DNA from 4 places in the Pseudoalteromonas sp. 1CM17D genome. Region 4 is predicted to be linked to each of the others. Evidence: predicted binding sites of a transcription regulator. Region 4 holds the regulator's gene; each other region holds the start of a gene.

The links. The regulator sigma-54, encoded in region 4, starts transcription at its own class of promoters, with help from an activator protein. The targets are predictions, from matches to a motif close to GTTGGCACGNNNNTNGNNT.
Region 1: the regulator sigma-54 is predicted to act here: its motif matches at 3,559-3,577, upstream of MSC25_RS15395 (diacylglycerol kinase family protein).
Region 2: the regulator sigma-54 is predicted to act here: its motif matches at 3,228-3,246, upstream of MSC25_RS11380 (amidase family protein).
Region 3: the regulator sigma-54 is predicted to act here: its motif matches at 3,376-3,394, upstream of MSC25_RS17805 (YggN family protein).

Annotation. Positions count from the first base shown of each region.
Region 1 is NZ_JALNTP010000009.1:55,195-60,828, reverse strand. Features, by position in the region: gene MSC25_RS15410 (DUF4331 domain-containing protein) at 6-1,598, opposite strand; gene MSC25_RS15405 (anti-sigma factor) at 1,975-2,658, opposite strand; gene MSC25_RS15400 (sigma-70 family RNA polymerase sigma factor) at 2,655-3,179, opposite strand; gene MSC25_RS15395 (diacylglycerol kinase family protein) at 3,637-5,256, shown strand; gene MSC25_RS15390 (VF530 family protein) at 5,295-5,603, opposite strand.
Region 2 is NZ_JALNTP010000005.1:237,145-242,778, reverse strand. Features, by position in the region: gene MSC25_RS11400 (alpha/beta fold hydrolase) at 1-817, shown strand, start outside; gene yddG (aromatic amino acid DMT transporter YddG) at 837-1,757, opposite strand; gene MSC25_RS11390 (TetR/AcrR family transcriptional regulator) at 1,933-2,586, shown strand; gene MSC25_RS11385 (putative 4-hydroxy-4-methyl-2-oxoglutarate aldolase) at 2,590-3,072, shown strand; gene MSC25_RS11380 (amidase family protein) at 3,419-4,627, shown strand; gene MSC25_RS11375 (gamma-glutamyltransferase) at 4,624-5,634, shown strand, end outside.
Region 3 is NZ_JALNTP010000012.1:72,722-78,355, reverse strand. Features, by position in the region: gene MSC25_RS17815 (EamA family transporter) at 8-937, opposite strand; gene MSC25_RS17810 (PLP-dependent aminotransferase family protein) at 1,043-2,485, shown strand; gene MSC25_RS17805 (YggN family protein) at 2,544-3,338, opposite strand; gene MSC25_RS17800 (hypothetical protein) at 3,719-3,904, shown strand; gene MSC25_RS17795 (glutathione peroxidase) at 4,013-4,507, opposite strand; gene MSC25_RS17790 (AzlD domain-containing protein) at 4,893-5,192, opposite strand; gene MSC25_RS17785 (AzlC family ABC transporter permease) at 5,189-5,634, opposite strand, start outside.
Region 4 is NZ_JALNTP010000008.1:47,278-52,911, forward strand. Features, by position in the region: gene mgtE (magnesium transporter) at 1-18, opposite strand, end outside; gene MSC25_RS14195 (HPr family phosphocarrier protein) at 278-550, opposite strand; gene rapZ (RNase adapter RapZ) at 591-1,436, opposite strand; gene MSC25_RS14205 (PTS sugar transporter subunit IIA) at 1,456-1,908, opposite strand; gene hpf (ribosome hibernation promoting factor) at 1,913-2,200, opposite strand; gene MSC25_RS14215 (RNA polymerase factor sigma-54) at 2,228-3,727, opposite strand; gene lptB (LPS export ABC transporter ATP-binding protein) at 3,797-4,522, opposite strand; gene lptA (lipopolysaccharide transport periplasmic protein LptA) at 4,519-5,067, opposite strand; gene lptC (LPS export ABC transporter periplasmic protein LptC) at 5,057-5,611, opposite strand; gene kdsC (3-deoxy-manno-octulosonate-8-phosphatase KdsC) at 5,608-5,634, opposite strand, start outside.

The DNA.
Region 1 (5,634 bases), on a different contig from region 4:
ACTCCTTATTTAGAGCCTGCAAGTGGGGTGGCTAAGTATGGGAAAGTGGCATCCATCATGCTTGCATCAACTGGAGCACCATCAGTGAATGGCACTGTACCTACATCAGCATCCTCTGGTGTACATAGACCTAAGTCGGTGTCTTCACCATTTACAGGAATAGGATGACATAAACGCCCCATTACCACGCGAAGTGCAATATCAACGACATCGTCACCAGGACGGCGCCCGTTTGGAAAACCTGCTAAATCATCACCGGCTACACCAAATGCAGACTGATCAGTTTGTGCTGTCGCTGCAATTGCAGTATTTAAACGTAGCATTTCTGATGGCGTTACGGTGGCTTGTTGGTTTACCCCTGCAAAACCAGTTAAAAATGCGGTGATTAAATCAGTACGTGGAAAGTTAGTTGGAGCAAGAGTTTCTAAATTAGCGCCAAGTGTGGTATTTACTGCATCTTTAAATAAAATATTTAACAGCTCTGGTAAAGACGGGTGCGAAACGTAATCTAAAAACTGTGCATCGTCTTTAGGGTGAGCCGTTGAGAAGGTATCTTTGTCTTTAATACCAATAACTAGCTCATTAACTAATGGATTACCTAAGCGTGAAACCTGCGTTAATGCACCGCCATTTACCGCGTTATCTGCAAATTTAGCGTTAGGGTTTAAAATGCGTGCTTGAGGTAGGCTCGCTGTTGTCCATGAACCAATTACGCCGTTGCCTTCACCTACAATACAGCTTTTAGGCATTTCAACTGCAATTGAGGTAACGTTTTTATCTACGAGGTCGTCATTCTCACTGCTTTGTGTAATCCCTCCAGGGAAACCACCGCCATCCCCAGCACCTGGCGCACTATCACCTTCAACGGGAACGTAATTTACTAAATCGAATGTTTTACCTAAGTTAACGACAAATGGGTCTTTGCGCTGACCAACAAATACTTTGGCCATACTGTCACAGCCTGGTACCGAAACTTGATAAACAAACTGATCTGCATAGGTTTGGTAATCAGCCATTGAACCAAATGTTTTGTCACCAATATAATCAAGCGGTTTATTAAACGTGGTTGAACTGGTGGTGGTATTACTTAATGCTGTACTGGTCCCCGTGCGTTGTGGACCGCTTATCATGCTGAGTGTGTATGACTCGCTAAAATTAGCGGCGCTATCATCACCTGCTGCTACACCACCAACGTTTTTAAGAGGTACAGATACAGTACGCTGATTATCTTCTGGGCCAACGGTTAATTGCACGCCTTGATTATCGTTTGGCAGCATACTGGTAAAATTAAAAGCAAAGGTAATATCCTCAACTGCATCACCGTCGTTATCAATATGAATACTGTAGGTTGCATCTGGGTCCATAGCAAAGTAGTTAGGGCCGCCGTAGGCATCTTGTAGAGGAATATAGTTGGCAATAAATGTAACGTAGTCGTCTCTGCCTGCTTCATAACTATTAAATACGTAAAAGTCGGTAGAGTCTAAGGTTGGAAAGCGGCTAATGTTCGGCGCTTCACGATGACTTGATGCCTCGCTAGAGGTGCTTACTAAGGTACTGCATACTACTACTGCGAGTATAGATGGAGTTAAAGCTTTCATGACTTTTTCCTTTAGTTTTGATTGGAGTCATAACTAATAACGAAGCAAAAAGCACAATGGATGCAAAAAAGTTAAATATTTTTTATTATTGTTAATAAAGGGGTGTTTAACGTTCAAGATTAAATTTTCAGCAGGCTGTTTTGCATTTAGATAAGGAAGTGATAAGAGAGTGATAAAGAGGCTGAAGCGGTTTGGTTTTATACTTATTACAGGGGGTGTATGCAATTAAAATAACGCAGCAGGTATTGAGCACACAATATGATAAGCATCGCACTGCGATTAAGCCTACTTTAGTTTAATCAAATATTAATGGTTACCCAAGGTAAATAAAAAGGTTGGCCAAACAAAGTTTGACCAACCAGTCGCGTTTATTTAGTTATAAAATAACTAAATCTGTCGTGTACAGTACTTGTGTTGGTACGCCGTTTGGCGAGCCACCTAAAGGCTCTAAGCTAACAGCGAGTAGGGCAATGTCTTGTGCCTTAAAGCGCGTGCCTTTGAGTAACTGTTTTTCACCGTTTTTAGGCAGTAGACCCAACGAAATTGGCGTGTCTTGCCCTTTTAAAATCATCCACAGCTCGTAGTCTTTATCGGTTTGCGCAACGAGTTTATCACTGGCTTTAACCGATAATGTTTGCTCATCTACGTTAATAAACCACAGTGATTGCTTATCTTGATTTTGTACTAAAGCAATTTGTTGGCTGTATTGGGGCTGAGTTGTGGGCTGAATTACCAAAAATGCTAAGATAATACAGGCAGCTGTGGCTATAAATGACCAATTGCGCCACAGCGATGTACCTGGTTTGATCACCGTTTTAACGGGTTGGTTGGTGTGTTCTAATGTATTTAAAATATTCTGCCACACTTGCGCGCTGGGTGTTTGAGGCGTAATTGCACTGGCTAAATCATTTAAATTTTGCTCCCACATTATAGTGGCTTCTCGGGCTTGCGGTAAGCTGAGCATTAAGCGTTGAAAACGTTTTCGTGCCAGGCCTTTTAAAGTACCTAATACATACTGCCCTGCTAAAGCATCCAGTAATTCTGGTTTATTATAATTCATAATGTTAAACACCTCTGCAACTGCTGCAAACCACGCCTGATCCAGCTTTTAACTGTGCCTAAGGGCGTTTCTATGTGATTGACTAACTCACCATGGCTTAGCCCTTTGTAATAGGCTAAATGAATGGCTTGTTTTTGTTGGGGGTCAAGTTGCTCAATACAATTAACAAGTTTGGTTTGTTCGTCGTAACTAACATCGACTGCTTGTTCGTCGTATTCATCGTCACCCATTGCCTGCTCTTTTCTTACCTTATGATAACGCAATGCATCTAAGCTGCGGTATCTCACAATGCTTATCATCCAGCTAATAACTGTGCCTTTAGATGAGTTGTACTCTGACGCGTTATGCCAAATTTTTATAAATGCCTCTTGCAGTACTTCTTCTGCGTGCGCGCGGTTTGACAGCATATTTAAACTAATCGCAAAAAGCTTTGCGCTTGTTTGCTGATACAAATCAGCAAACGCGGCTTTGTTACCCTGTGCTGTTTTACACAAAAGAGGAAGTAAATTGTCGTTTTCCATAAGGTTCCTGTTGTTTTTATTATTACCGAGGTGTGTTGAGCTTCGTGAATTAAAAATTGTTTTATTTAAGCACAACCTAATCGCTTTGAAATAGAGATTAAACAGGCTGTTATAAATTTAACCAATAAAGATAAACACACTCTCAATAAACGTGTGAAAAGAGTGATTGGATGCAAAAACTTTTAAGCTGACATTTATATTAGCTGCTGTACACATTGAAACAAGTTTTAAATATAAACAGTTACCTTTGAGTAGTGAGAAAAAATGACCGATTACTGTGTAAAAAGCGTCTAATATGCGAATACAGCTAAAGCTAGCTACTTTTATTTATTTTATATCAGTTACTTAGTGTTGTTTTTGTTCCTAAAAAACAACTTTTGTTGGCGTGTAAATTGCTACTACACTTATACACAGCTGTAAAAAAATGTGCCAAAACAGTAAAAATAAAGGAGAAAATATGTGGGCTGCAACGAGTTATTTAATTTTAGCGTTAATTTTTATATTTATAGGGTGGGAGGTTAACTCGGTATATTTTGCAGTGGTATTTTACTGGAGTGCATTGTCGTTAATTCTTGTCAGTGGTGCTTACATTTTTAATTTGGCGAAAATTTTTAGAAAGCGTGAAAATGGTGTCATCCCATTTTATATTCGCTGGGCATTTGTGCCTTTTTTACTGGGTGCTCAAATTTACAATGCGTATTCTCGCAAGCACGATAAAGTCCCTCCCATTCAAAAAATTAACGACCATTTATTTTTAGCATGCCGATTGTTCCCCTCTGATATAGATACGTTAAAAGAAAACGGCATAACGGCAATATTAGATGTAACGTGTGAGTTTGATGGCTTAGAATGGAGCTCTACACAAGAAAATATTAGCTATTTAAATATTCCGGTGCTTGATCATAGTGTGCCTACCCATTCGCAATTAAACCAAGCCATTAACTGGATACATCATCATATTAAAGAAGACCGCCGCGTGGTAGTTCACTGTGCACTGGGCAGAGGGCGTTCGGTATTTGTTATGGCAGCGTATTTACTGAGCCAAGATAAAAACGCCGATGTTCACCAAGTGCTCGCGCAAATAAAAGAAACCCGCGAAACCGCAAATCTTAATAAGCATCAGCTTCGTCATTTAGCAAAGCGACATAAAAAGGGCGAGCTAGTTATTAAAAACAAAGCCGTTATTATTGCAAACCCTGTGTCGGGTACCAAAATGTGGCAAGACAAAGAGCATTTAATAGTGGCTAGGTTGTCGGCGTATTATGATTTAGAAGTATTAACCACCACCAAAGAAATAGACGGTATTGAGCTTGCTAAACAAGCCATTAAAGATAAGCCAGATATAATAATTGCCTGTGGCGGCGATGGAACCGTGACAGAGGTAGCAAGTGTCTTGGTAAACACTCAGTGCAAGCTGGGTATTATCCCAATGGGCACAGCCAATGCATTAGCGCATGTGCTTATGGGTATTAGCTCTAAAATCATTCCTGTTGAGCAGGCCTGCGATCTTATTATTGATGGGCAAACCCAAACAATTGATACGGCCTATTGTAATGACGAGCTTATGCTGTTGTTAGCTGGGATTGGTTATGAGCAATCAATGGTAGAAAAAGCAGATAGAGACTCAAAAAACGAATCGGGTCAGCTTGCCTATTTAAGTGGTTTTTTTCAGGCATTTAGTGAGCAAAAAGCGCAAACCCTTTATGTCACCCTTGATGATAATCAAACGCAGGAAGTAAATACAAATAGCTTTATTGTGGCTAATGCTGCGCCATTTACTACGTTATTAGCCCAAGGAGGTGGTCAGCCCGATCACGAAGATGGCCTATTAGACATTAATTGGCTGCTACCTAGTGATGAAAACACCACTCGCGTGTTAAGCATTGCTGAACTTATGTTTAGTAGTATTACACAAACGCATTTAGCAATTAGCTCACATCACACTAACGCTAAAAAAGTAACGATTACCGCAGACGAAGAAATTAAGTATGTACTGGATGGTGAAATTAAAACAGCGGATACGCTTATTATTACAGTTGACCCTGCCTCGTTAAAAGTAATTAGTAAGGAATTATAAAATACAAAATGCACGTATTTAACGTGCATTTTTGTGTATTACTTTTTAATGCTTGGCCAAACAAAACCACTGCTATCGCTTTGGCTGGCAGGCTTAGGGCGCTGAGCGCTTTTGGGTTTACGCAGCGGCTTGTTACTTAACGTATGTAAGTAGAGAGCTTCAACTTTATCGCGTGCCCAAGGGGTTTTACGCAAAAATTTTAAGCTTGATTTAATACTTGGTGAGTCGGTAAAACATTTAATGTTTACTTGCTCGCCCATGGCTTTAAACCCTAAGCGCTGCTCAAGCTCTACTAAAATTTGTTCTAACGTTACCCCATGAAGAGGATTTTTTGGTTGATTATCCATAGCCATACTACTTATTTAAACTGTGCGCATT
Region 2 (5,634 bases), on a different contig from region 4:
AACCCTAAGCGCCCGTGTATTTACACCCACCAGCCCTATTAAAGGTGCGGTGATGATTGCCCCTGCAACCGGTATAAAGCAGCAGTTTTATGCAAACTTTGCTACTTACTTACAGCAACATGGCTATGGCGTTATTACGTTTGATAACAGTGGCATTGGCCAATCGCTTAACCGTAGTATTAAAAAAAGCAAAGCCAGTTTACAAAGTTGGGGTGAGCAAGACATGCCTGCGGTGCTTGAGCATTTGCAAAGGGTATTTCCTAATACGCAGTATCATCTAGTGGGTCATAGCGCCGGCGGGCAATTAGTGGGGCTAATGCATAACGCTAACGAGCTAAGCTCCGCGTTTAATTTTGCTTGCTCGTCGGGTAAATTAACTAATATGAGCTTAGCGTATCAGGTTAAAGCGCACTTTTTTATGAATGGGGTTATACCCTTTAGTAATGCCTTGTTTGGTCATACTAAATCGCAGTGGTTTGGCATGGGCGAGCCCCTACCTAAAGGCGTAGCTAAACAATGGCGAAAATGGTGTAACGCCCAAGGGTATGTGCAATCAGCATTTGGTGATACCGTATTCCAACACTGTTACAACACGCTTTCTATGCCCTCAATATGGGTTAATGCCACCGATGACGATATTGCTAACAATGCAAATGTTGCCGATATGCTCTCGGTTTTTCCTAAGTTAAAAGCACAAACCCTAACCTTAAACCCACACGACTATGGTTTGAAGGAAATTGGCCATATGAAATTTTTTAGCAAAAAATCTGACGGATTATGGCCACTTGCGCTTAACTGGCTAAACAAACACAGTTAAAAAGGATGCGTTTACACCGTTAATTTACGGCGTTAATTTGCTTTTTAACTGGTTTCTCACGCGTTACCAAATAGCACACGAGTGAGCCGCCAGTTACCATTATTACTCCTTGCCAAAATGTGGCACTAAGGGTAATAGACAAATAAAGCGCCGAAATAATCGCCGAAAAAACCGGCGTAAAATACGAAAGCGTACCAAGCAACATTAAGTTACCGCCAATAATAGCTTGGTTCCAAAGAGCATACCCGCTGCCAACAACCACACCAGCTAACACAAGCGTTACGGTCGCGTGCAGTGTAAAGGTCATTTTTGGCTCGTCACTTAATCCATACAACACCCATAAGCTTAGTGCTGTGGCGATAAAAAACAGCACAATGGCATTTTGCCCATTGCTATTTTTTTGAGTAATTACACAGTAAACAGACCAAATAAAAGGTGCTACAAACGCCAACAAGTAGGCCGTTGGGTTACTGGCAAAATTGCCCATAATACTATTAAGTGATAACCCACTATCGCCACCAACGCACCAAGCCACACCAAAAAAAGCGAGTAGCATACCGGGGTAAATCCAAACACTTACTTTACTACGGTTAACTAGAATACTGAGCAAAATGGTAAGTGTGGGCCATAAATAATTTATAACTGCCATTTCTACCGCTTGGTGGCGATTATTAGCAAGCCCTACAAACAGCGCTAAACACACCTCGTAAAGTGCAAATAAAGCAGTGCCCAAAATAATATAACGCTTATTAAACCCAGCAAACTTGGGCCGCCCCATTACCAAAATTAAAAACAGCGCGCTTACACTGTACATAAGTGCCGCCCCACCTATGGGGCCAAATAACTCCGAAACATCCCTGAGCAGAGCCACTAAACAACTCCATAATAAAATAGCGGCAATGCCATAAAGCGTGTATTTATGATTAGAAAAAAAGTCCATTAACAACCTAAAAGTACTACTTACGTTTGACGTTACGCTAACAGTAATTAATGGGTTAAACAATTGTTGCTCATCATTTATTGTTATAAAGATGTTTTTGGCCTGCACTTAAGTGTTTGACCTTTTGGTCAGTAAAGTTACAATCATTCAACACGTTAAAAACAGCATCGCCATAATGAGCACACAAACAAAGCCAAATAAAAAAGAACTCACCCGAGTAAAAAACCAAACATTAATACTCGATGCCGCCGAGCAATTGTTTTCTCAGCTTGGTTACGATGGCACCAGTATGAGTATGGTTGCCAAAGAAGCAGGCGTTCCTAAGGCCAATATTTTATATTATTTTAAAAGCAAAGACGGCCTATACGAAAACGTAATAGACCGCATTATTGCACACTGGAACTTAGGCTTAGATAACGTAACCCCTGAGGACGACCCTGCACATGTGCTGTATCACTATATTAAAAGCAAAGTCATACTTGCCATAAATCAGCCGCTGCAATCACGTTTATTTGCCAGTGAAATACTGCGCGGCGCTCCTTATTTGCAAAACTACTTTAGAACCAACACACGCCCGTGGGTAAAACAAAAGGTAGACGTGTTTCAGGCCTGGATAGATGCAAACAAAATGGATAATGTTGACCCTTACCATTTATTATTTACCATTTGGTCAACTACGCAGTACTACGCCGATTTTCAGGCCGAAGTGCTACTGGTAATGAACAAATTAGAATACGACGAAACCGATGTGGCACAAATAACGCAATCAACTGCCCACATAATTTTAAAAGGTATTGGTTTAAAAATACCTGAGCACAGTGAGGCTTAACCCATGGATAATTTTACCACCCCAGACTTATTTGACGATCACCGCAATAGCGTACAAGTCGCCGACAGCGGCCTGCGCCACTTTGGAAAAAAAACCACGTTTAGTGGCCAAGCAGTTACCGTTACCTGCCCAGACGATAACTCGTTTGCCGCCGACATACTGCATGAAAACGGCAAGGGTAAAGTACTGGTTATTGACGGCTTTGCTAGCAAACGCTTTGCTTTTATAGGCGATATTATGGCGGAGCGCGCGTTAAAAAACGGCTGGGAAGGCGTGATTATTAACGGCTGTTGCCGCGACATTGAAATACTTGCCACAATGGATTTACCGGTTATGGCACTGGGCTCAACCCCGCGCAGTACATTAAAGCGTGGCTTTGGAGATAAAAACCAAACAGTGACCATGCTTAGTACCACAATTAACCCTAACGATTGGCTATACGCCGATGTAAATGGCTTAATTATTAGCCCTAACGCATTACTATAAACGCCATATTTGCAACCAAGTTGGTGCAATCACGCACCAACTTGGTGTGTTTTCACCTCTAAATTACGCCTTCTTTAATACTTATATTTTTATAAATATCTGCTAAACCCTATACAAACCAAATAAAACCTGACCGAGCGGACAACTTTATTGCATTTGGCATTGCTTTTGCTTAGCTTTTAGGCAATATAATAGCTAACCGATTAAAAAGCGGATCAGGCTCTGTAAAATAAAAATAAGATGTTACGCAGTGGGCTGAAAAATAATAATAACTAATTCGTCTTTTTAATCACTCTAAATCTGATTATAACCAGTTGGTCAGATTTACTTTATTACGAGTGGTGATATGAGTACCAAAACACATAATAATTTTACCGGTATTTTTTGTGACCATGGCCCTAACGCATGGCAAACACAAACCCACGGCACACTTGTAAATAAACGCCTTGCGGTAAAAGATGTATTTGCTGTTAAAGGCGAGCGCAACAGCGCAGGTAACCCAAGCTGGTTTAAAGCAGCAAAACCTGCACAGCAAACAGCAAGTGCCGTAAACAAACTAATGAATGAGGGTTGTCGCTTCACAGGCTTTACCCATACCGATGAGCTGGCCTACAGCTTAGAGGGCAATAACATTCACTATGGTGCAGCACAAAACCCAAAACTTAAAGGCCATGCAAGTGGCGGCTCAAGCATGGGCTCGGCAGCAGCTGTGGCGGCTAAACTAGCCGATATTGGCTTAGGCACTGATACTGGTGGCTCTATAAGGATACCGGCAAGTTATTGTGGCTTATTTGGTATAAGGCCAAGCCATAACGTAATTGAAAAAGATGGCCTAATACCGCTAGCGCCTCAATTTGATACCATTGGCTGGCTTACGCAAAATGCAGAGCTGCTAAGCGATGTAGGCAATGTACTGTTACCAAATCAAGCTATTAATAACGTTGATACTTTAGTTAATTGCGAGCCATTATTTGAGCTGGTTGACCCTGTTTTACAAGCCCCACTTAAACAATTGCTTGAAAAAACCAAACCTTATTTTAAACACCATAAAGAATTTGAACTGCCTAACAGCAGCTTATTAAGCGAACTGGCTGACAGCTTTAGAATACTGCAAGGGCGAGCAATCGCAAAAACGCATAAAGATTGGCTTCAATTGCCAGGGCAACTTCCCCAGTTTGCTCCGGCAATTGCGGCACGTTTTAACATGGCGCTTGCCCTAACCGCCCAAGAAGAGCAAGAAGCACTAAATGTACAAACCCAGTGGCAAACACTAATCGCTAAAAACCTAAACACAAACAGCTGTTTATTTTTGCCAACCACACCCACAACTGCACCTAAATTGGGCGCCGACACAAGCGCCTTACGTATGCAAATAATTACCTTATCGGCCATTGCGGGCTTGAGCCGCTCGGCGCAAGTACACTTACCATTGGCTAATTTAGAAAATGGCCACCCGTATGGGTTTTCATTAATGATGAGCCACGGCAACGATAAAAGCCTACTTGCCTGCGTACAACAATTAGCTGCCCACTTTAAACAGGACACACTTGCATGAGCACACACAACATTGCCTTTACTGCCCCGCATTTTGCAGCAACCGAGGCAGGCACCTTAATACTAAAACAAGGCGGTACAGCCACCGAAGCCATGGTAGCGGCAGCGGCTGCGATTAGCGTGGTATATCCGCATATGAACTCAATTGGCGGCGACAGTTTTTGGCTTATTGATAACCCAAACCAAAGTATACCCACTGCCATTGATGCCTGCGGGCGCGCTCCAAACGATATAAGCGCCTACAGCAATGAGCCACACATACCAGAGCGCGGCGGTTTAAGCGCGCTTACTCAGGCTGCAACACTTCGCGGCTGGCAAAAAGCCCTTGCGGTAGATGAGCACGCAGCTCTTTCGCTAAGTACTATTTTAGCCCCAGCCATAAAGCTCGCGCGCGAAGGCTTTACAGTATCTAAAAGCTTGCAAGCAGGCTGCGAAAAGCTTGCCACCGCTTCAAACACTAACGCTGCCTTTAAAGAACTTTACATACCTAATGGTAAACCGTTGCAAGCGGGCCAACATTTTAAAAACCCAAAACTTGCCAGTACCTTTGAGCACTTAGCCGAGCATGGCTTAAACGCCTTTTACCAAGGCCCTTTAGCAGAGTCGTTTGCAAACGATTTAGCTGCCGCAGGCAGTACAATTACACGCGCTGATATTGCCAATACCCAGGCCGATTTAGTAACGCCGCTCAGTGCTAATTTATCGGGAATACAGTGTTATAACTTACCCGCCCCCACGCAAGGCGTGCATTCTCTGCAAATAATTGGCGCTGTTAATAAACTAAAACATTTAGCTAAAACAGAGGCTGATTGGATGCACTTAATTGTTGAGGCAACCAAACAAAGCTTTACTCACCGCCCTACACTTTGGGCCGACCCAGACGCGCTTGGCGATGATTATAAAAACGCACTAAATGATGAGCGCTTAAATGCGCTTGCCAGCAATATAGATATGAGCCAAGCCAAGCAATGGCCATTTAATGCAGAGCCAGGCGATACCGTTTGGATG
Region 3 (5,634 bases), on a different contig from region 4:
AACGCCTCTAACTGGGGACGGAGCCATTTTTAGCAACGCTGCGGCTTGCTAAAAAGGCGTTAATTCTTTTTGTGGGGGTAAGTACAATTGCATTACCCAGTAGTACTAAACTAAAGCCGGCAAAGGTGTTTGCATGCCATTCAAAGCCTTCAAAAAAGCTGCTTAATGCAACGGCCACTAGCGGAAACAGCACTATGGCGTAGCTTGCTTTTTCGGGGCCAATGTTTTTTAACAAGGCAAAATAGCAGCCAAACGCAATCACAGTGCCAAAAACAGATAAATACAATAGCGACAACCAATAGCTGGTAGGGGCACTAAAACTGACCGTTATACCATTTATTAATACATAAACGGCTAAACCTACTGCGCTATATAACATGCCCCATGCGTTACCCTGCAGCACACCTATTTGACGATTAGAATTACGTACACTAATCATATTGCCCAATGAAGCCACAAAGGTACCCCCAAGGGCAAGTAGTAACCCGACCAACGCCCCATTACTCAAGTCGAATTGCTGTAAATGCGGCCAAAACAGACAAATAATACCCACCACGCCGATTAGCGCGCCGCAGTAAATACGTTTGGCAATGGGCTTTGCAAAAAATAAACGGGTGTTGACTATGTTCATTATTAGCAACATTGAAAATGCAATAGAGGCCATTGCCGATGAGAGGTAGTTTTGTGCCCAATACAAAAGCAAATAATTTAAGCCAAAGTTAGAAATGGCCAATAAAGCAAAAAAGCCATGATCGACTAACGAAAATCGCATATTAGGCTTTTTGTAGGCCACAAATAGCCACATACATGCAGCTGCTATGGCAAAGCGATAAAACAAAGAAAGCTCCACAGCAATATCGCCTAGCTGAAACGAAATCGCGAGCCACGTAGAGCCCCAAATTAACACTGTTGTGAGATATAGCGCTGCGCTTTTCATGGCAAACCTCTAAAAAACCGATTGAGTGGTTATTTTAGAGTCTATCTGTATACTTACCATATACAGAAAAGTATAAATGTAACCTATACAGATTTGAGGCGAGATATGCAGCCAGCTGCCAATAAGCAAAAAGCCGAGTTTTTATACCAACAAGTTATTGAGCTAATTAAAGACATGCAAGCGCAAAAGGTATTACTACCAGGGGAAAAGCTTCCTTCGCTTCGTAAAATGGCCAGTAACTTAAATATTAGCATTCCGACGGTTAAGCAAGCGTATCAAGCGTTAGAAGATCAAGGGTTAGTAGAGGCACGTGAAAAATCGGGCTACTTTTTAACGGTGCTTAATACGGTTTACAGTTTGCCAAAGCGTGTAAAACTAAGCCGCGAGCCTGTCACTGTAAATAAACAAGCATTAATAGAGCAGGTATACAGCGCTATTCATCAACCTAATGTAATTGCCTTTGGTATTGCCAATCCCGTTGCTGCCGCGCCTACCGATAAAGCTTTAGCCCGTACCATGCGTCGGGTTATGACAATTGCTGGGGCGAGTGTTATTAATTATGGCCCTATTGATGGTTTTGCTGCGCTTAAAAAGCAATTAGTGCATAGATACTTAGGCTTTGGTATTGGTGTAAATATAGATGAACTGGTGATCACCAATGGCGCGCAAGAGGCGCTGGCTATCGCACTTAAGTGTGTTACTAAGCCCGGCGATGTGGTTGCAATTGAAACCCCCTGTTATCACGGCATTATTGAACTAATAGAGAGCTTAGGTTTAAAGGCGCTTGAAATTCCGCTATGCCCCGACAATGGTATTTGGCTTAACGACCTAGCTCAAGCGCTTGAGCAACATGATATAAAAGCATGCTTGTTTTCGACCGCCATAAATAACCCGGTTGGCAGCTTTATGAGCGATGAAAGCCGTAAGCAAATGGTGGACTTAATAGAGTCACATAATGTTGTTCTTATAGAAGATGATGTGTACGGTGATCTGCACTTTACTGCCAAGCGTGGCACGCCCGCTTTAGCGTATTCAAAAAAGGGGCTTGTGATCAGCTGCGCCTCGTTTTCAAAAACGGCTGCACCAAGTTATCGAGTAGGTTGGTTAATAGCAGGCAAGTTTGCAGGTCAAGCGCGCCGGCATAAGCGTGCATTAAGTTGCTCTGCCTCACTTATAAATCAGTGGACGCTTTCTGAGTTTATAGCCAGTGGTGAGTATGACCGTAATTTAAAAGTGCTTAGGCAGCGCTTACGTAATAACAAAGAACGCATGAGGTGGTGCTTATTAAACGCGATGCCTAAAAATACGCGTATTAGTGACCCTAAAGGTGGGTGTGTTATTTGGCTTGATTTAGGCCAAGGGGTAGACAGTCAAAAGTTATTTTTACTGGCGCTAGAAGCTGGTATTAGCATAACCCCTGGACTTATTTTTTCAGCAAGTAATAAGTATAAAAGCTGTATTAGGCTAAGTTACGGGGTGCAGTGGAGCGAAAAAATCGAGCAGGCTATTACCACGTTAGGTGCGCTGGCTCACACGCTAAAAGAATAAAAAAGCAGCACCTAATATACAAGTGCTGCTAAAGGGATGTTAAATACGGTGCGGTGTATTAATTTTGTTTAATGGTAAATAACTCGTAGCCTTTTAGCTGCGGTAACTGCGCTACTAATTGCTCTTCTTGCTGTGCTATGTTGGCAAAGCTGTCGCATAAAGAGTTGGCACGCTTTTCAAGCGCACTGGCATGCAGCTCTACTTTTTCTTCTATTTGCGCGCCCATATTTTCCATGCGTTGCTCAAATGCATCCATATCTCCACCCGAACCAAGCAGCTCAGAGCCTAAAGCAACTAAAATACTGCCCATTGATTGCATAACGGCAGACTCAACCACGGTTTCTATTTGCTCCTCAAATTGGTGTTCAAAGTTTTCACCAAATTGGTTAAAGCTTTGTTGGCCCATTACAAACGTACCTTGTTGATAAAAGGTGTTTTCTACTTCAAGTCTTATATCGTCCATCAGGCCAGATAAGTCATCAAGGCCATCAATATTAAATGCGTTAGCTACTTCCTCTAGTGCTACACCGGCTATTTTTACTCCGTCTAGGGCAATATTAGCGACCTCAGGTAGCTGCGTACGTAAGTTGTCTGAATACTGGGTAAGCGCTTGGCGCTGTTCGCTGTTAATGGATACTTGTTCGCCATTTATAGTTAAGTTGCCATTGCTGTTAAAGCGCATGAATTGATTAGATGCGGTAAAAATTTCTAATTCGCTAGGTTTAATGCGTACATCGTTTTTAAACTCTACATTGCACTGCTCATTGCTAAACGAGATACCCGCATTGCTATCGTTATGTGCCATTGCAGCGGGTGTACAAATTAAAGCGCTTACTAATAGTAAATTTTTCATGTTTATTCTCTAATAATTGTTGATGACAGCTAAGTATTAACAAGTTTGGTGCCATTATTTATTTTTATTTTAAAACAGTAGGTTATGAAGATTTGTGTGTTTGTAATGATTTTTAATTTTGATAAATAAACTACTTTTTAGTCAAAAACACTAAAAATAAATAAATGATAAATTTTATTTGTCGAAACGATAAAAAACTCTCACTTTCCACTTTCTCAATTTAGCGCTATTTATTCACAATATTGACATGAAGGCTATTTACGATAGTCACGTGGCTTTATTTTGGTGCTAATTTGTTCGTATCTTAGCGCTAAACATTTTTAATTTACCAAGTGCAGGAATAAACCTGAGTTGGTCTCAAACACTTTATGGAGTGGGTTGTGGGTAAGACATTTAGTTACGATGCGCTAGATGATGATTTTGTTGAAGACGAGTACGAAATGGTCGGGCGTAATCAGCATGACAAAAAAAAGCAAAAGGTGAAAAAGAAGTTGGAAGATTACCTTGAGCAAAAACGTTTGCGTAAAAATCTAGGTGAAGACGACTTAAACGATTACATAGACTAAATTATGCTAGTTAAAATAATGCGCCTTTTTATTAGGGTTTGAATGTGCGTTTACGCATGTTTAAAGGCTAAATATTGGCAGTAAAGAGGCTTTATGCCTCTTTATTACTTATTGTGCACTTAATTTAGCGAGTGCTTGTTGAATAGTGGTTTCTAGCTTTTCTGGTTTTGTAAAAGGCGCATAGCGCTTGATAGGTGTGCCATCGGACGCTATCAAAAACTTGGTGAAGTTCCACTTTATTTTTCGTGTTAAAAAGCCGGGTAAGGCCGATTTTAAATACCTAAATACAGGGTGGGCGTGACGACCGTTGACATCAACCTTAGCGGCCATTAAAAAGCTTACCCCGTAATTAATTAAACAGCCTTGTTGTATTTGCGTTGCGTCGCCTGGCTCTTGCTGACCAAATTGATTACATGGAAAACCAATAATAACCAATCCGCTTTTAGCGTACTTACTATGAAGAGTTTGTAGCGACTCGTACTGCTTAGTAAAACCACACTCACTTGCGGTATTAACAATAAGCACAACCTTGCCTTCAAAGTCGCTAAAGTTAATTGTTTTACCGTCTAACGCAGTAGCCGTTAATTGATGAAATTCATGCATGATGGATGCTTTTTTATTGTTGTTAGCTACATTCTACCCGCTGTAGCGCGTTACTAAAAGTATAAAATTTAGGCTTGTTAATACCGCCCTTAACTATGCGCTAATGGGTTGGCTGTTATTTAGGGCGTGTTGAACTTTGCGGATTGAAATTTGTTCAACCTAGGGGCGATCAAATCGCGGCGCGAGGTTTGTAACCTAGTGGGCTAAATAAAAACCGAGCAACAAAGAGTTTATCGCCCCTAGGCAGAACCCAAAGGGCAGCGCATGTTTGGCATTTATGCTACGTTATCGCCTATTTATGGGGAATAACCACACTTCACAGGCTCTGCCTTGCCTAAAAACCAAACATACTGCTGCAAATTCAAACGCCAAAGGTCAACACGCCCTAGTTTAAAATTAAAAATAACCCCATACTGGCAAGCGTTGTGTAATAAATATTATGTGTTTTGTAGGCAACAATAATGGCAACGATAGCTGCGCTTAAATAAGGGTTATGCCAGTTTAGGTTGAGCCCGTCTTCATTTATAAAAATAATGGGTACCCAAATAGCGGTTAGTACAGCGGGTGCGCTAAAGCTTAAAAACTGCTGCATTTTAGGGCCCACTTTAAAACCAAGGCGTTGATGTAAAAATAAGTAACGAGTAAAAAAGGTAATACACGCCATTAATAATATAGTGAGCATCATAATGGGTTGTCCTTTTTTTGTGTAAGCCTTGCAGTAAAGTAGCCTGCACTCATTGCAAGTAGAGCAGCACAAACCAACCACAACTCAAACCCCGTGCTTTTTAAAACTGTGGCGCTAATACCCGCAACAATCACAGTAACCAGCGAGGCTAAATTTTTTATGCCCGGTACCACAAGCGCAATAAATGTAGCTGCAATAGCAAAGTCGAGCCCTAAATTTGTTAAATCAGGGAGCACACTTCCTGCAACTATGCCTATGAGTGTCCAAAGGTTCCATGCAATATAAAAACTAAAACCCGCGCTTAAAGCGTATATTAGGCGCGCTTTTGTTTTATAGGCTTTGCGGTGATGCGAAAAGGCAAACAGCTCGTCGGTTAGTACAAAACTTATTGGTAAGCGCCACCGTAATGGCTGTGAAATAACTTTATGGCGTACGGCTAAAC
Region 4 (5,634 bases):
TTCAAACGCTTCTGGCATTGGCATCCTAAATATTTTTGTGTAATGGAAAGGTGTTTAGTAAGTGGAGTTGCCCACTGTTATTTTCTTTATTTTTTGTGCTAAACCCAATGCTGGGACTAAATTAGTGTTTAAAATTAAGTAACCAAATTTAGCAGGGGCATGGCTTTATTATCCTAAATTAAAGCACTAAATTAGGCGAGTCGGAATACCCTAATTTACTAAATCTTTATAATTTGGCCAGATAAGTCTTTAACTTATAAGGCTATGGTGCTTTAAATTATTCTTGCTCGTTAAATCGTTGTGCAATTAATTGCCCAACCGCATGCAAAGCTTGCTCTGAATCAGGGCCTTCACAGACTACTTTAACTTCTTTACCTTTACTGCTTTCAAGTAGCATTAAAGCTAATACGCTGTCGCCTGCGGCTTCTTTATCATCTTGGTGTAAGGTGATTTTAGCATCAAACTGCACAGCTAATTGCGCAAGGACCGTTGCCGCTCTGGCGTGTAAGCCTAATTTATTTTTTATTAAAAATGTGTCTTCACAGCGCATAAATTACTATACCTAAACTGAACAGGTTATTATTTTAAGGTTACTTTTCTTGCTCACGATGACGAATTTTGACATTCGGATGCGTCATAGCAAAGCTCTCACCAATGGCTTGCGCTAAATAAACCGAGCGATGTTGACCACCAGTACAGCCAATTGCAATAGTGAGGTAACTACGGTTATTGCGCTCTAAGTGTGGCAGCCAAGTTTGTACAAAGGTTTGAATTTGCCAAGTGAATTTTTGCACTATGCTGTGATTTGCCAAAAAATCTTTTACTGGTTGATCAAGGCCCGTAAGCGGTTTGAGTTCAGGCTCCCAGTGGGGGTTTGGCAAAAAGCGAGCATCAAAAACATAATCAGCTTCTTTAGGTATGCCGTGTTTAAAGCCAAACGATTCAAATGTTACAATAAGTTGCTTATCTTTTTTACCCAGTATTTTTTCGCGAATTGACTCTGCTAATTGGTGCACACTTAAATCGGTGGTATCTAGCATAAAGTCAGCGCGTGTTACGAGTACATCAAGCAGTTCTTTTTCTTTTTTTATTGCTAAATCAAGCGGCAGTGAATCGATGGATAAAGGGTGTAATCTGCGTGTTTCTGAAAAACGTTTGATCAGTGTTTGATCATCACTATCTAAATAAAACAGTGTGGGTTTAGCAAAGTCAGGAAGGTACTCGAGAATATCGTTAAATTCATCTTGTTCTTTGGGGATATTACGAACATCTATACTAACGGCTATTTTGTCATAGTTATCTGAAACACTTCGCACTAAAGAGGGCAGTAAGTTGACCGGAATATTATCTACGCAATAATAGCCTAAATCTTCAACCACGCGTAAAGCAACCGACTTACCTGAACCAGAACGGCCGCTTATGATAATTAACTCCATTTATAGCCCTTAGTATTTACTACGATTGATCAACAATTACTTGATACAGCTCTGCATCGGTTTTAGCACTACGCAGCTGTTTACAAAATTCTTTGTTGCTCAGTTTATCAGCTATGGTTGCCAGAGTCTTTAGGTGCTGTTGGTTATCGCCATCTGGTACGATGAGTGCAACAAAAATATCAACAGGGCAGTTATCAATAGCATCAAAGTTAACAGGCGTGTCGCTAACAAGTACTAAAGCCAGCGGCTCTTCTACGCCACCCATTCTGCCATGAGGAATGGCGATACCCCGGCCAATGCCAGTACTGCCTAGCTTTTCTCTACTTGCCAGCGCATTAAGAATATCTTGTTGTGGTAAGTAGGGGAGCTTTTCATGAGCAAGCTCACTGATAAACTCTAAAATTCTTTTTTTACTACTAAAAAGGACCGCAGCTTTGCTGCAGTCCTGGCATACTAATGTACTTAATTTCATAATATTAGTGTCTAGCAAGCTTCTCTTTATGTTTTATGACTTGACGATCGAGCTTGTCAATCAACGAGTCTATAGCGGCATACATATCTTGGTGCTCTGTTGAGGCAAATAAATCTGCGCCACTTACATGAATAGTCGCTTCTGCTTTTTGGTTGAGTTTTTCTACATCGAGAATGACATGCACATTGCTAATATGATCTGAGTGCCTTTCTAGCTTTGCAAATTTATTATTTACATAGTCTCTAAGTGAATCAGTTACTTCTACGTGACGACCAGTTAGGTTTAGTTGCATAAGCATTTCCTCTTTGTTTTTTACGTCTTATATCAAACTCTTTCTCTGATTTGACGGTGGAATAGCTAGCGATTCACGGTATTTTGCTATTGTGCGTCTAGCTACTTTAATTCCTTGCTCTGCCAATATATCCGCAATTTTACTATCACTCAATGGTTTAGCTGAGTTTTCCGCGGCAATTAGCTTTTTAATTAGGGCACGTATTGCGGTTGATGAACACTCTCCGCCGTTTTCAGTGCTTACGTGGCTTGAGAAAAAATACTTAAGCTCAAAAATACCACGTGGCGTATGCATATATTTTTGCGTAGTAACACGCGAAATTGTCGATTCATGCATTTCTACCATTTCAGCAACATCGTTTAAAACCATTGGCTTCATGGCTTCTGGGCCATGTTCAAAAAATGCTTGTTGCTGTTTTACAATACAGTTTGTTACTTTGAGCAGCGTGTCGTTTCTGCTTTCAAGGCTTTTTATAAACCATTTAGCTTCTTGTAAGTGAGAGCGAATAAATTGGCTATCACCACTTGATTTTACGGTACGTGACATAGCCGCGTACTGACTATTTACGCGTATTTTTGGCATGCTATCTGGGTTTAGCTCTACCACCCAGCGGCCTTTTATTTTTTTAACCGACACATCTGGTATTACATACTCCGACTCTTCCCTTACTATGGTATCTGCAGGTTTTGGGTTGAGGGTATGTATTAGGGTCATGACCTCTTTAAGCTCGTCTTCTTTAAGCTTAGTCTTTTTCATTAATGTACGATAGTCGCGTGCCGCTAATAGATCAATGTGATCGGTTAAGATCATTTTAGTTTGTTCTATAAAAGGGGTGTCTTTATCAAACTGGTTTAGCTGAATACACAAGCACTCTTGTAAACTGCGCGCGGCTATACCTACAGGGTCAAATAACTGAATACGCTTTAAAACGGCTTCTATTTCATCAAGTTCAACTTCAACTTCGTCATCGTTTTCTTGGTTAAAGCTTTCTAAAATTTCTTCGCAACTTAGCGTTAAAATACCCGAGTCATCTACAGCTTCTACAATGGCAATAGCAATGGCTTCATCAGTGGGGCTAAAAGGAGTAAGCTGAAGCTGCCACATTAAATACTCATGTAGCGTTTCAGTAGAGGCACCTTGATAAATAGACTCATCTTCTGGCATTGGGCCTGAGGATGCCGCAGGGGCTGCGCTCATGTACTCATCCCAAGTTACATCCATTGCCATATCATCGCTAACGGTGTCTTTATTTAAAGCTTCGCCACTGTCTTGCTCGTACTCGCTGGTTGTATCGTCAGCCGATGCGCTTACGGTTACATCATCCGTATCTGCTTTTTGTTCATTTTTTCCAGCCGACTCTTCCGTGTAATCTTGCTCTTCTACTTCTAATAGCGGGTTGCTATCAAGTGCTTCTTGTATTTCTTGCTGGAGATCCAATGTACTGAGCTGCAGCAAGCGAATCGCTTGTTGCAATTGTGGAGTCATTGTAAGTTGCTGGCCCATGCGCAGCTGTAATGATTGCCTCATGTATCTCTAACAATCCTTTTATGTTGTTATAATTAATATTAGCAGATGCTTGTAGGTGTGGCTTAAATGTTACAGCCTAAATTGCTCGCCTAAATAAACATCGCGTACAGTTTTGTCATTTAATACGTGTTCTGGGGTGCCAGATGCAATTAGCTCCCCATGAGAAACAATGTAGGCTTTTTCACAAACATCAAGGGTTTCTCTTACATTGTGATCGGTAATTAATACGCCAATGCCACGGTTTTTAAGATGTTCTATTATTTTCTTTATATCTAACACTGAAATCGGATCAACACCAGCAAAAGGCTCATCCAATAAAATAAATTTAGGGTTTGCTGCCAGTGCTCTGGCAATTTCTACACGGCGGCGTTCACCACCAGAAAGCGCCATACCTTGGCTATCGCGAATATGCTGAATACTAAATTCATCAAGTAAGTTGTTAAGCGTTTCTTCTCGCGCGGCTTTATTGAGCTCTTTACGCGTTTCTAAAATAGCCATTAAGTTTTGATAAACTGTCAGCTTTCTAAATATTGATGACTCTTGCGGCAAATAGCCAATGCCTAAGCGGGCGCGGCTGTGCATAGGTAATAACGTAATGTCGTTATCATCAATAGAAATTTTACCTTTGTCGCTAGGTACTAATCCTACAATCATGTAAAAGGTGGTGGTTTTACCTGCGCCATTAGGGCCCAATAAGCCAACAATGCTGCCGGCTTCTACCTCAAGGCCTACATTTTTTACAACTTGGCGGCCTTTATAGCTTTTTGCTAATAGTTCTGCTTTTAAGGTGCTCATGGTTGACCTTCGTTACCTGTTTTTTCTTTAAGTTTTGCTTCAACAGGCACTAAAATTGTGTGGACACGATCCGTGGAGTTTTCGTCTTTTTCTGCGCTAATAAGCTGCTGCTGCATATCGTAGGTAATACTTTTAGCATTAATTTTTTGACCGGCTTGTGCGACTTCAGCATCGCCAACAAGCGTTAAAAAGCGCTTTGCTACGTCGTAACGTACTTCGTTTGCACTGGCGCTCATTACGGTACCATCGTCTTGTTTTTCTTCGAAGTAGGCTGGGCTGCCAGTGGCAATAAGGAGTTGTTTGTTATCCCCTAAGTCTTCACGTTTATGTACTTCAAGTCGGTCGGCTGTAATTTTGCGATTACCATGCACAATTTCGACGTTCTTTTCAAAAATACCTACGTTTTCTTTAAGTTGGCCTTCTTGACGGTCTGCACTAATAGAAATTTGATTTGCTGGCGGTTGAGCAGCAGGCTCAGCAGCAGAGGCGCTAAATGCAAGCATTAGCGATGGGATAATAAGTATTTTAGTGAGTTTATTGGTCATAATATATTGTTCGCGTATGGTTAATTAGTTTTATTACTTCGGTTTTTAAATCGGCTTCAAGGCCTTTACCGACAATTTTTAAATTAGGCCCAGTGACAACCACTGGCTGCTCAGAGCGCATTGTTTGCGCTTTAATGTCGACTTCGATGTTATCGGCATTGATGTTATCTATCATGGCGTTATCAACTAAATTTTTCGCAATCACATTGCCTTCTAAAATAAGTTGTTTATCTTCGTAAAGCGTTGCTTCGTCTGCATTTATTCGCCATGTTTGCTTTTCGTTATATAAAGTAAAAATAGGTTTTTCAAAAAATGTAAAGCCAAGCTGTTGGTACAGCTCCATTTTAGCCGCTGTGACTTTATGGCTTATTTTACCTTGCTCGTCATAAGCTGTTTGCTTAAGCTCTATAGCGGTGTAATCGGGCTTTGCAATTACTTCAGGTTCTTGCTCTGGCGCTACATTGGTTTGGGTAAAATAAGGGTACCAAAGCCAAACCATACAGCCGATGAATAACGCACTGAGTATAACGCGTGCTGCATTCATGAACTGGTGCCTTGTGTTGTAAG